DNA from 2 places in the Lysinibacillus sp. Y5S-8 genome. Region 2 is predicted to be linked to the other one. Evidence: riboswitches for the same ligand, from Rfam matches in the RefSeq annotation. Region 2 holds a riboswitch; the other holds the start of a gene.
The links. A riboswitch is a leader RNA that binds a small molecule or an ion and turns the genes downstream of it on or off. The one in region 2 is predicted to bind thiamine pyrophosphate.
Positions count from the first base shown of each region.

Region 1: linked by a shared signal. The riboswitch ahead of thiW (energy coupling factor transporter S component ThiW) and the one ahead of V6670_RS11940 (ABC transporter substrate-binding protein) in region 2 are both predicted to bind thiamine pyrophosphate.

Region 1 is NZ_CP145889.1:886,855-891,670, reverse strand. Features, by position in the region: gene V6670_RS04105 (ABC transporter permease) at 1-709, shown strand, start outside; gene V6670_RS04100 (ABC transporter substrate-binding protein) at 706-1,779, shown strand; gene V6670_RS04095 (MFS transporter) at 1,993-3,189, shown strand; TPP riboswitch at 3,256-3,363, shown strand; gene thiW (energy coupling factor transporter S component ThiW) at 3,455-3,955, shown strand; gene V6670_RS04085 (VWA domain-containing protein) at 4,191-4,816, opposite strand, start outside.
Region 2 is NZ_CP145889.1:2,447,944-2,452,759, forward strand. Features, by position in the region: gene V6670_RS11915 (hypothetical protein) at 1-6, shown strand, start outside; gene V6670_RS11920 (TatD family hydrolase) at 30-779, opposite strand; gene V6670_RS11925 (ABC transporter ATP-binding protein) at 769-1,518, opposite strand; gene V6670_RS11930 (ABC transporter permease) at 1,493-2,266, opposite strand; gene V6670_RS11935 (thiamine-binding protein) at 2,266-2,556, opposite strand; gene V6670_RS11940 (ABC transporter substrate-binding protein) at 2,558-3,553, opposite strand; TPP riboswitch at 3,708-3,818, opposite strand; gene parC (DNA topoisomerase IV subunit A) at 3,939-4,816, opposite strand, start outside.

The sequences.
Region 1 (4,816 bases), 1.6 Mb from region 2:
GTTCAATAGTGGCGGCTCCATGAATCACTTTGAATCCTTTACTTTAGAGCATTATAAAGCTGTTTTTGAAGATTCACGTCTTCTTGTTATATTAATTAATACTGTAATCGTGGCATTACTTTCTGCTTTGATTTCTACTATTATTGGCACACTAGGTGCAATCGGTATTGTGACTGTCAAGGATTCAAAAATGCGCAATACTTTACTATCCTTAAACAATGTCTTAATCGTCAGCCCAGACGTTATTATTGGTGCTAGCTTCTTAATTTTATTTACAATGGTTGGCATTAAGCTTGGCTTTGCGTCTGTCTTGTTAGCCCATGTCGCATTTAGTGTACCGATTGTTGTTCTAATGGTTTTACCTAAACTACTAGAAATGAATAAATCGTTAATCGATGCAGCATTAGATTTAGGGGCTACGAAAAAGGATATTATGATGCGTGTCATTCTTCCTTATATTCAACCAGGGATTTTTGCGGGCTTCTTCCTTGCCCTTACGTATTCTTTAGATGATTTTGCCGTGACATTTTTCGTAACAGGTAATGGCTTCAGCACATTATCTGTAGAAATCTACTCCATGGCCCGTGCAGGTATTTCTTTAACGGTTAATGCTATTTCTGGTTTGGTATTCTTTGTTACGGTGTTAGTCGTTGTTGGTTATTATTTCATTACAAGTCGTACGAGTAAAAGAATGGAGGGACAACGATGAAGTCATTAATTCAAGCTACCATCGCCATCCTTGTTGTTTCAGCCCTTTTATTCTATGCGGCTGACGCCTTAAGTGCAGGCGGCGGTAAAAGTGGAAAAGACACGTTGACAATCTTTAACTGGGGAGAATATATTGATCCTGACTTGTTGAAACAATTTGAAAAAGAAACAGGCATTCATGTCATCTACGAGACATTTGATTCCAATGAAGCGATGATGACCAAAATTCAACAAGGTGGAACAGCGTATGATATTGCCGTTCCATCTGAGTATATGATAGAAAAAATGAAGGAAGAAAATTTATTGATTCCTTTAGATAAAACAAAAATCCCTAATTTTAAAAATATCGATCCTTACTTTTTAGATTTACCATTCGATGATGACAATAAATATTCAGTCCCTTATTTCTGGGGAACAGTAGGCATTGTCTACAATCCAAGCCTTGTGGGAGATTTAGATTTCTCTTCTTGGGATGATTTATGGGACCCATCCTTAAAACGAAAAGTCTTTTTAGTGGATGGTGCTCGTGAAGTCATTGGAATGGGCTTAAACAGTCTCGGATATTCCCTGAATTCACTAGACAATCAGGAACTACGTGAGGCTACTGATAAATTAATTACACTTGCACCAAATGTAAAAGCCATCATTGGAGATGAAATTACACCATTAATGATCAACAATGAGGCCACTGTAGCCCTTACTTGGTCTGGGCAAGCAGCAGATATGATGTATGAAAATGAGGAGCTAGACTTTGCTGTACCTGAGGAAGGCTCAAATTTATGGTTCGATAATATGGTCATTCCTAAAACATCGAAAAATATCGACGGTGCCCATGCCTTTATCAATTTCATGCTAAGTGCTGAATCAGGTGCACAAAATGCCGATTATGTAGGCTACTCTACTCCTAATATCGCTGCTATGGACTTAATGGATGAAGAAGTTGTTTCTGATGAACGCTACTATCCTTCTGAAGAACAACGCGATACATTAGAAGTTTATAAAAATTTAGGACCAGATTATTTAGGGAAATATAATGAATTGTTTTTAGAATTTAAAATGAGTATTCGTTAAAGCATATAAAGGTCTATCGATGAATTTTTATTTTGTCGATAGACCTTTCTCTATTATCTTCCTGCACCTATTGTCTGTTTATTGTTTTCTACATCGTGGATTGGCATTGCTGCACTAGCAGGTATGTTTCATTTCAGACTTTCAACCGATATGATGATAGGATATCTTATGATAGACTTTAGTATATTTGATTATAAAAAGGGGGTTCATTCGATGACCCAGCAGAAGTCCAATAAGGCGGCTTTATATATTTTAATGTTTAATATGTTTATCGCAATGGGGAGTATTGGAATTATTATTCCTGTCATGCCAGAGTATTTAAAAATATTCGGTGCAGCAGGACAAGTTCTAGGTATGCTAATTGCAACGTTCGCCTTAGCTCAATTCGTATTTTCTCCAATTGCTGGGAATCTTTCGGATCAGTATGGTCGGAAAAATTTAATTATTTTCGGTCTTATTGTGACAGGTCTTGCACAAATCGGTTTTGGTCTTGCCACAGACGTCTGGATGCTATTTTTAGCACGCTTTTTAGGCGGTCTAGGTTCCGCATTTGTTGCACCTCCTATTATGGCATTTGTAGCTGACGTTACTACCTACGAGGAACGTGGAAAAGGTATGAGTATGTTGGGTGCTGCTATGTCACTTGGCTTTATGATAGGGCCAGGAATAGGTGGTTTCTTAGCAAAGGTTAGTTTACATTTTCCATTTTTCACGGCAGGAGTTGCTGCCATACTTGCATCTATTTTATCTTATTTTTTATTACCATCTACTAAACCAAACACTTCACATGACAAGCAAAGGCAAGAAAATCTGGCGAAGCAAATGGCTCGTTCCATACATATGCCTTATTTCGTTATGCTCATTATCATGCTCGTGTTCTCGTTTGGAATTGCCAACTTCCAAACAACCTTGTCATTATTTGTGACAGAAAAATTTAATTACACACCCGTAGATATTGCGATTATTTTAGTTGTCGGTGGTGCTTTTGGGGTAGTTGTACAAATGTTTGTAATTACACCACTTTTTAATCGCTTTGGTGAAATGAAAGTTGTGTTAGTCAATTTATTTATTGCATCTGTTGCTATTTTCTTAATATTGTTTGTATCTGGCTTCGCTCTTATATTAGTTGTAGCAACTATTTTCTCTACAGCAACAACACTAATTCGTCCTGCTGTAAATACACTAATTTCAAAGCTTGCAGAGAAAGAACAAGGGTTTGCTGCGGGCTTGAATAATGCTTACATGAGCCTTGGCAATATGATCGGTCCAGCCTTAGCTGGTTTACTATTTGACTGGAATATGAACAGTCCATATATATTCGGATCTATCATATTATTAGCCTGCTTCTTCCTTGCACTCATCTGGACATTGAAAAAAGCACCTCATCTAATGCATCCTGATACGAAATAGTCAGAAAAATCATTGACTATTTTTAACATTATGTTACAGTAATGTTGGTTAATAAAATTGAATGATATTTACCACTAGGGGAGCCTTTAAAAGGCTGAGACGTATATGATGATGTACGGACCCTTTGAACCTGATCTAGTTCATACTAGCGGAGGGAAGTGGCGCTACTTGCTATTGTCATTGTCTATGCAAGGCCGCTTCCTATTGTTTAAAGGAAGCGGCCTTTTAATTTCCCTCATGATTTTATTCAAGAGGAGTGAACCTTATGTCAATTCGTAAAATGACAATCATGGCTTTATTAGTAGCTATTGCTGTAGCAGGATCTACCTTTGTATCCATACCAACAGGCATCGCACGCGCCTACCCCGTTCAGCATGCTGTTAACGTAATAGGAGCTATTATACTAGGACCCGTGCCAACAGTTCTAGTTGCCTCTGTGACAGCCATCATTCGTATCTTTACTGGTACAGGCTCTCTTTTAGCGATTCCTGGTAGTGTTATTGGTGCATTGTGTGCGGCCCTTGCCTACAAATACAGTAGAAAACCATGGCTAGCAGGATTCGGCGAAGTTTTTGGCACTGGTATTCTAGCTTCACTTATTGCCGTACCCTATGCAAAATTGCTTATGGAGACATCCGTAGTCGCATTATTCTTCATGCCAGCCTTTTTAACATCAAGTACCATCGGGGCCATCTTAGGTGTTATGGTGGCTAGCACTTTGCGAAAATCGGTACTAGTAAAGAGTTTTAATTCTTCGCTTTATTGAGTGGTGCTGAGTGCTTTTTGATTTTGGAAATTCTTTAAGATGTGCGAGAAGATTCCTTTTCTAGTCTTTAAGTTTCTTTATGAGCGTCTCTCTCCTCTGAGAGGCACTTTTCGAAGGCTACACTTTGTCAATCACCTTTGCACCATTTTCCTAGCGGAAACCACCATTTTTTAAAACCTCAAAGCATTTAAAAAAGCAGTGCAAAATGGAATGATTTTGCACTGCCTTCACTATATTATGATCGTTTTTTCATACCCTTTAATAGCTGGGCTACGTTCGTGTCTTCTGCTTGTACAGGTTTCTCCTCAATTGGCTGCTCTTTTTTATTCGTTTTTGTTAGGAAACTCCACCCAAAACGTCTTATGGTAATATCCATAAAGAATAGAAGCATACTTGCTAAAAGAAGCCATGTAGCAATGTTTTGTCGATCCGCTCCTTTAGTTGTAAAGTCACGGAACACATCTTGTGGTTCCTTTAAAACAGCTCCCCCTGTTTGATTTGTTAACTCTTCAACCAGTTTTTCATTAACAGGGAGCAGTTCATACTCAGCACTATAAGGAACACTTAGACCTGCCTGATAAATGGCCTGCTGCTCATCCGCTATACGGAAGAAAATCAATCCAGGTTCGGCCTGTACAACAGCTCGAACTTGGGAGGCTGAAATGGTTTCTAACTGAGTTTCTAACTCCTCCCCTGCTTCATTAACCGCTACAATGTCTAAAAATGCGGCTTCATTTGTAGGGTCTGTAATCATAAAGGAGCCATCAGCTTCTAATCTCACATCATAGGCAACATCATTATAGCTTGGCAACATTTGTGAAATAAGCGTCTGCCAAAATGTTCCCCAGTCCTGCCATCTTG
Region 2 (4,816 bases):
GACTAACGTTCCCTATACTGCTTTTTCTTTTAAAGCCGATAGAAGGCATTGGTGTTTTGCGTGATAATTTGAGCCACTTCCTGTGTCGACAACCCCTTGATGGACGCTATGACCTCAATGGTCGAATGCATCATCCACGGAGATGTACGCTTATTTGTAAACGGTCCTTCAAAAGGCCAAGGACCATCCGTTTCCACCATCATCAGTTCAATGGGATAAGCTTGTATCAACTGTTGAATTTCTTGTTCATACAAACAATCAGGGGTGATCGAAATAAAATAGCCATGCTGAATCATGCGTTTCACCACAGCCTCATCCCCTTTAAACCAATGAAAATGCGCTTGGCGAAGCTGATGTTTGTCAAGTAAATCACAAACGATGCTAGCATCCTCATAGACAGCGTGTAACACTATTGGCTTATCCAATTCCTTTGCCAAGACTATAAAACGCTCTAATAGAGCCACATAAAGTCGGTCATCTATCGTTTGCTCTTGTCTTAAATAATAAGGTAAACCGACCTCACCAACAGCTACCATATGTTCTTTATGTGAACGGATCCAATCAAATAATGCCTCCTCATCGCTTGGATTTGGTAAAGGCTGTTCCGGATGAAAGCCAAAAGCGGCTTTCACTGGCTGATAGTTATTCGATAAATGCAATGTTCTTTTACAGGACGACAACTGCATGCTAACCGCAATCACCGTCTCTACCTCTTCAAGTAAGGCTGGAATTTCCTCATCTCGATACTGATCCAAATGAATATGAGCATCAATCAACAAACATATCACCCTTTTCTTCTTGTAAGTACATAAATAACTGTTGCTTTAACTCGGTGAACGCTGCTGAATGACGAATTTCCTCTTTTCGAGGTCTTTCAAAAGGCACAATGATTTCCTTTTTAACCGTCGCAGGACGTTTGCTTAAAACAAGGATCCGATCTGCTAAAAAGAGTGCTTCCTCAATACTATGCGTGACAAATAGTATTGATTTACGATAGGCTTCCCAGATGGATAATAGCCATGCTTGCATTTCCAGTCTGGTGAATTCATCCAGCGCAGAAAATGGTTCATCTAAGCATAAAATAGGCTTATCACTGACCATCGCACGTATAAAAGACACACGCTGTTGCATGCCGCCTGACAATTCGTTTGGATAAGCATGGATAAATGAACCAAGCCCCACCTTTTCAAGCCACTCTACAGCACGTTCAGCATTTGGTTGATGTTGTAATTCCTCTACGAGTGTGACATTCTCTAAAATCGTGCGCCAAGGTAGTAGACAAGGCTGCTGAGGCATATAACCAATCGTTCCTCTTTTTCGCTGAATGTCCTCTCCATTTAATAAAATGGACCCTTGATCAATCGCAGAAACGCCACCAATTAATTGAAAAAGGGTACTCTTACCACTGCCAGAGGGACCAACAATGGCCACAAACTCTCCATCTTTAACGTCAAAGGATACATCTTCAAGAACTTGCAGAGTATCAAAGGATTTAGCGATGTTTTGAATGCTGAGCATGATAGCCTCTCCCCTTCACCATGAATTTTTCAAGTAAGCGAATACTGCTAAACAACAGTAAGCTTAATAAAACAATCGCAAAAATCGCTACGAATACACGATCAGTGCGGAACGAGGACTGTGCTAAGGTCATATAAACGCCTATTCCTTTTTTTGCACCAAGCCACTCCGCAATAACAGCGCCCATCACACTATACGTCGCAGCAATTTTTATACCTGAAAAAATGGCTGGGTATGCATGAGGCCATTCGAGCTTCCAAAAAGTTTGCGCCTTTGTAGCACCAACCATGGCAAAATAATGCTTTAACTCAGGTGCTGTTTGCCGAAATCCGTCCATTGCCGCAATAACAATGGGGAAAAAGCACACGAGGCAAATAATGATGAGCTTTGGTAATAAACCAAAGCCAAACCAAATAATGAGCAATGGCGCTAAGACAAGAATAGGGATATTTTGCGACATAATTAAAATCGGATAAAACAACTCCCGAATAAATGTAAATCGATGCAAGACAATCGCCACCATTAATCCACAGGCAATGCCAATGGCAAGTCCTAATAAGGCTAATTGCATCGTAGCCCAAGCATGTGGTAAAAAGGTTTGATAGGACTGAAAAGCTTCCAACAAAATACTACTTGGTGCAGGTAATAACCAATGAGGAACTTCAGCCACCTGCACAATGAGCTCCCACACGAATAAGAGGAAGGCGATAAAAATAATCGTCCTTCCCTTTTGCAAAGCTTGTTTCATTACTGGTATTTCTCCGTTAATGTATCCATTGTTATACCAGTTGGCTGATATAATATTTTCACTTGTGTAATGACATTGATGGCACCAAGCTCAATCATCTTGTCATTCATTTTTTCAATGATTTGCAGCAACGTTGACAGTTCACCTTCCATCGTCGTTTCCAACGGATGTACCTCATATTTCACACCAGCAGCATCTATCACAGCAATCGCCGCATCGACATACGGTATAACATCCTCAAATTTCTCTGTTTTTGGAATGATTTGAACACTGATTAATGAATTCGCCATCTTATTTGGCCTCCTTTTTAGGTAAGAAATCATTTGTAAAGGCTTGTTTCGCATTAAATTCGCCCTCTAACACGTTGTTGCTAGACATCCATTTTGCGTAGTTTTCCCATACAGAAAGCTTTTGCTCTCCCCATTGCTTGGCATCATCCTGATATTTATCAGCTAGCCATTCCTGACTTTTATGCACTAACGCTTGATCTAAATCGGGAGCCGCTTCTATTAAAATATCAGCCGCCTCACTTGGATGCGCTATGGCGTATTCATAGCCCTTCGATGCAGCCGCCACAAACGCTTTAACTATGTCAGGATTGTCCTGGATCATTTTTTCATTTGTAGCTAGAACAGGTGTATAATAGTCCAGCTGATCACTATAATCTGTTAAGTACAGCATATTAATCTTTTCACCCCGTAGCTCAGCTTCAATACCTGTCCACGCGTAATAAATCCAAGCAAAATCAATATCCTTTTGCATCATCGTGAAAAAGTCTAAATCTCCTGCATTGACGATATCTAATTTATGAATGTCTGCCTTTTCTGTTTGCATCAATGATTGTAGGACAGCTTGCTCTAGTGGAGCCCCCCAACCACCATAGGTTTTACCTTCGAAATCCTTTGGTGATGTAATACCTTTTGATGCAATAGAAGCAAAGCCAGATGTATTATGTTGAATAATAGCGGCAATGGAGACAAGAGGCACATCTTGCACACGAGCCTGTGTAATACCTTCCTGATAGCTCACGCCAAACTCTGCCTTGCCAGAAGCAACAAGCTGATCGGCTCCTGCCTCCCCAGGCATAATAATGTCAACATCTAAGCCCTGCTCTTCAAAATAACCGAGTTTTTTTGCGACATACAGCCCTGTATGATTCGTATTTGGTGTCCAATCTAAGACCACTGATACTTTTTTCAGCTGATCAGTAGCCTGCTTGTCCTCCTTGTCACTACAGCCCACTAACGTTAAAAGTGCAGCCACTAGAATAAATAACCATTTTTTCATGCGAAGTCCTCCTAGTTGATAATGTGAAAGTGTTCATGATTGAATGTTGTCACCAGAAAGAAAGCGTATGCGTTTGGCAAGATATTGCTTGAAAACATAAAAAAAACGCCTAGGATTCCTCCCAGACGTATTGCAATCAATCTTCAAAACTTTGCTTTTTTGAATAGATGTTCCCTACGCTGGTACGAGCCAAATCAGGTTCAAAGGGTCAGCGTCTATCGGACACAATCTCAGCTAGCAACTACTAGCCCCCCTACATTCTTGTGCTATGAACTTTTCGTTGATTATTATACCCATAGTTACGCTAAAATGACAAGATGCTATTTTTGACTAACGACTGCTCCCGTAAAAAAAACCCAGCACTCCTAAGAGACTGGGCTTATCATTAGCTTGGTTTCTGCTCTTTTTTAGCCGTTAAAACATGAGAAATGGCCCCATCTGTTGCAATATCCACTTTAAACGAACCGTTGGAATGGCGATCAGCACGCGTCAATGTTTGGACATCAATGACCTCTTGTACACCTTTTTCCGTTTCAATCACTATTTGCTCCTCATTCGTTGCTTGAATAACTGCCACAATACGGTGAGGATTTGCTTTTAATTCTGTTAATACTTTTAGACCACGTTTTGCACGACTTGCCACTTCAACTTCTGCAACATTCATTTTCTTCACGGCTCCACGCTGCGTGACGATTACCACATATTGTGTAGCATCAGGCTGTAGCACATTGACACCGACTAAGGCTTCTCCATCCTTTAGCGTGATGCCTTTGACACCGCCTGTTTTCACTCCTGTAACTGGTAATTCTTCCAGTGGGAAACGAATCGCATAGGCTGTATCCGTTGTTAACATTAGTTCCACATCATCTGTCACAAACGATGCATAGATCATCGCATCGCCCGCTTTAACATTCATTGTTTTAATTGGCTTCGAATAACGCGTCACCGCATAATCTGCCAGTGGGGAGCGTTTAATTTGACCATCTTTTGTAGCTGTTAAAATATACGTATTTGGCTGCTCGAATGTTTCAAAGCCATACACTGCAATAATAGACTCATCTTCCCCTGTTGGCACAATACTTGAAATATGCTGTCCAAGATCCTTCCAGCGAATATCAGGTAGCTCATGAACAGGCTGGTAAATATAATTGCCTCGATTTGTGAACAGTAACAGATGATGCTGTGTATTTAAGGTGGCTTCATACAATAAGTAATCCGAATCCTTCATCGCAAAATCCTGACCATTGGAAGCGGCATGTGAAC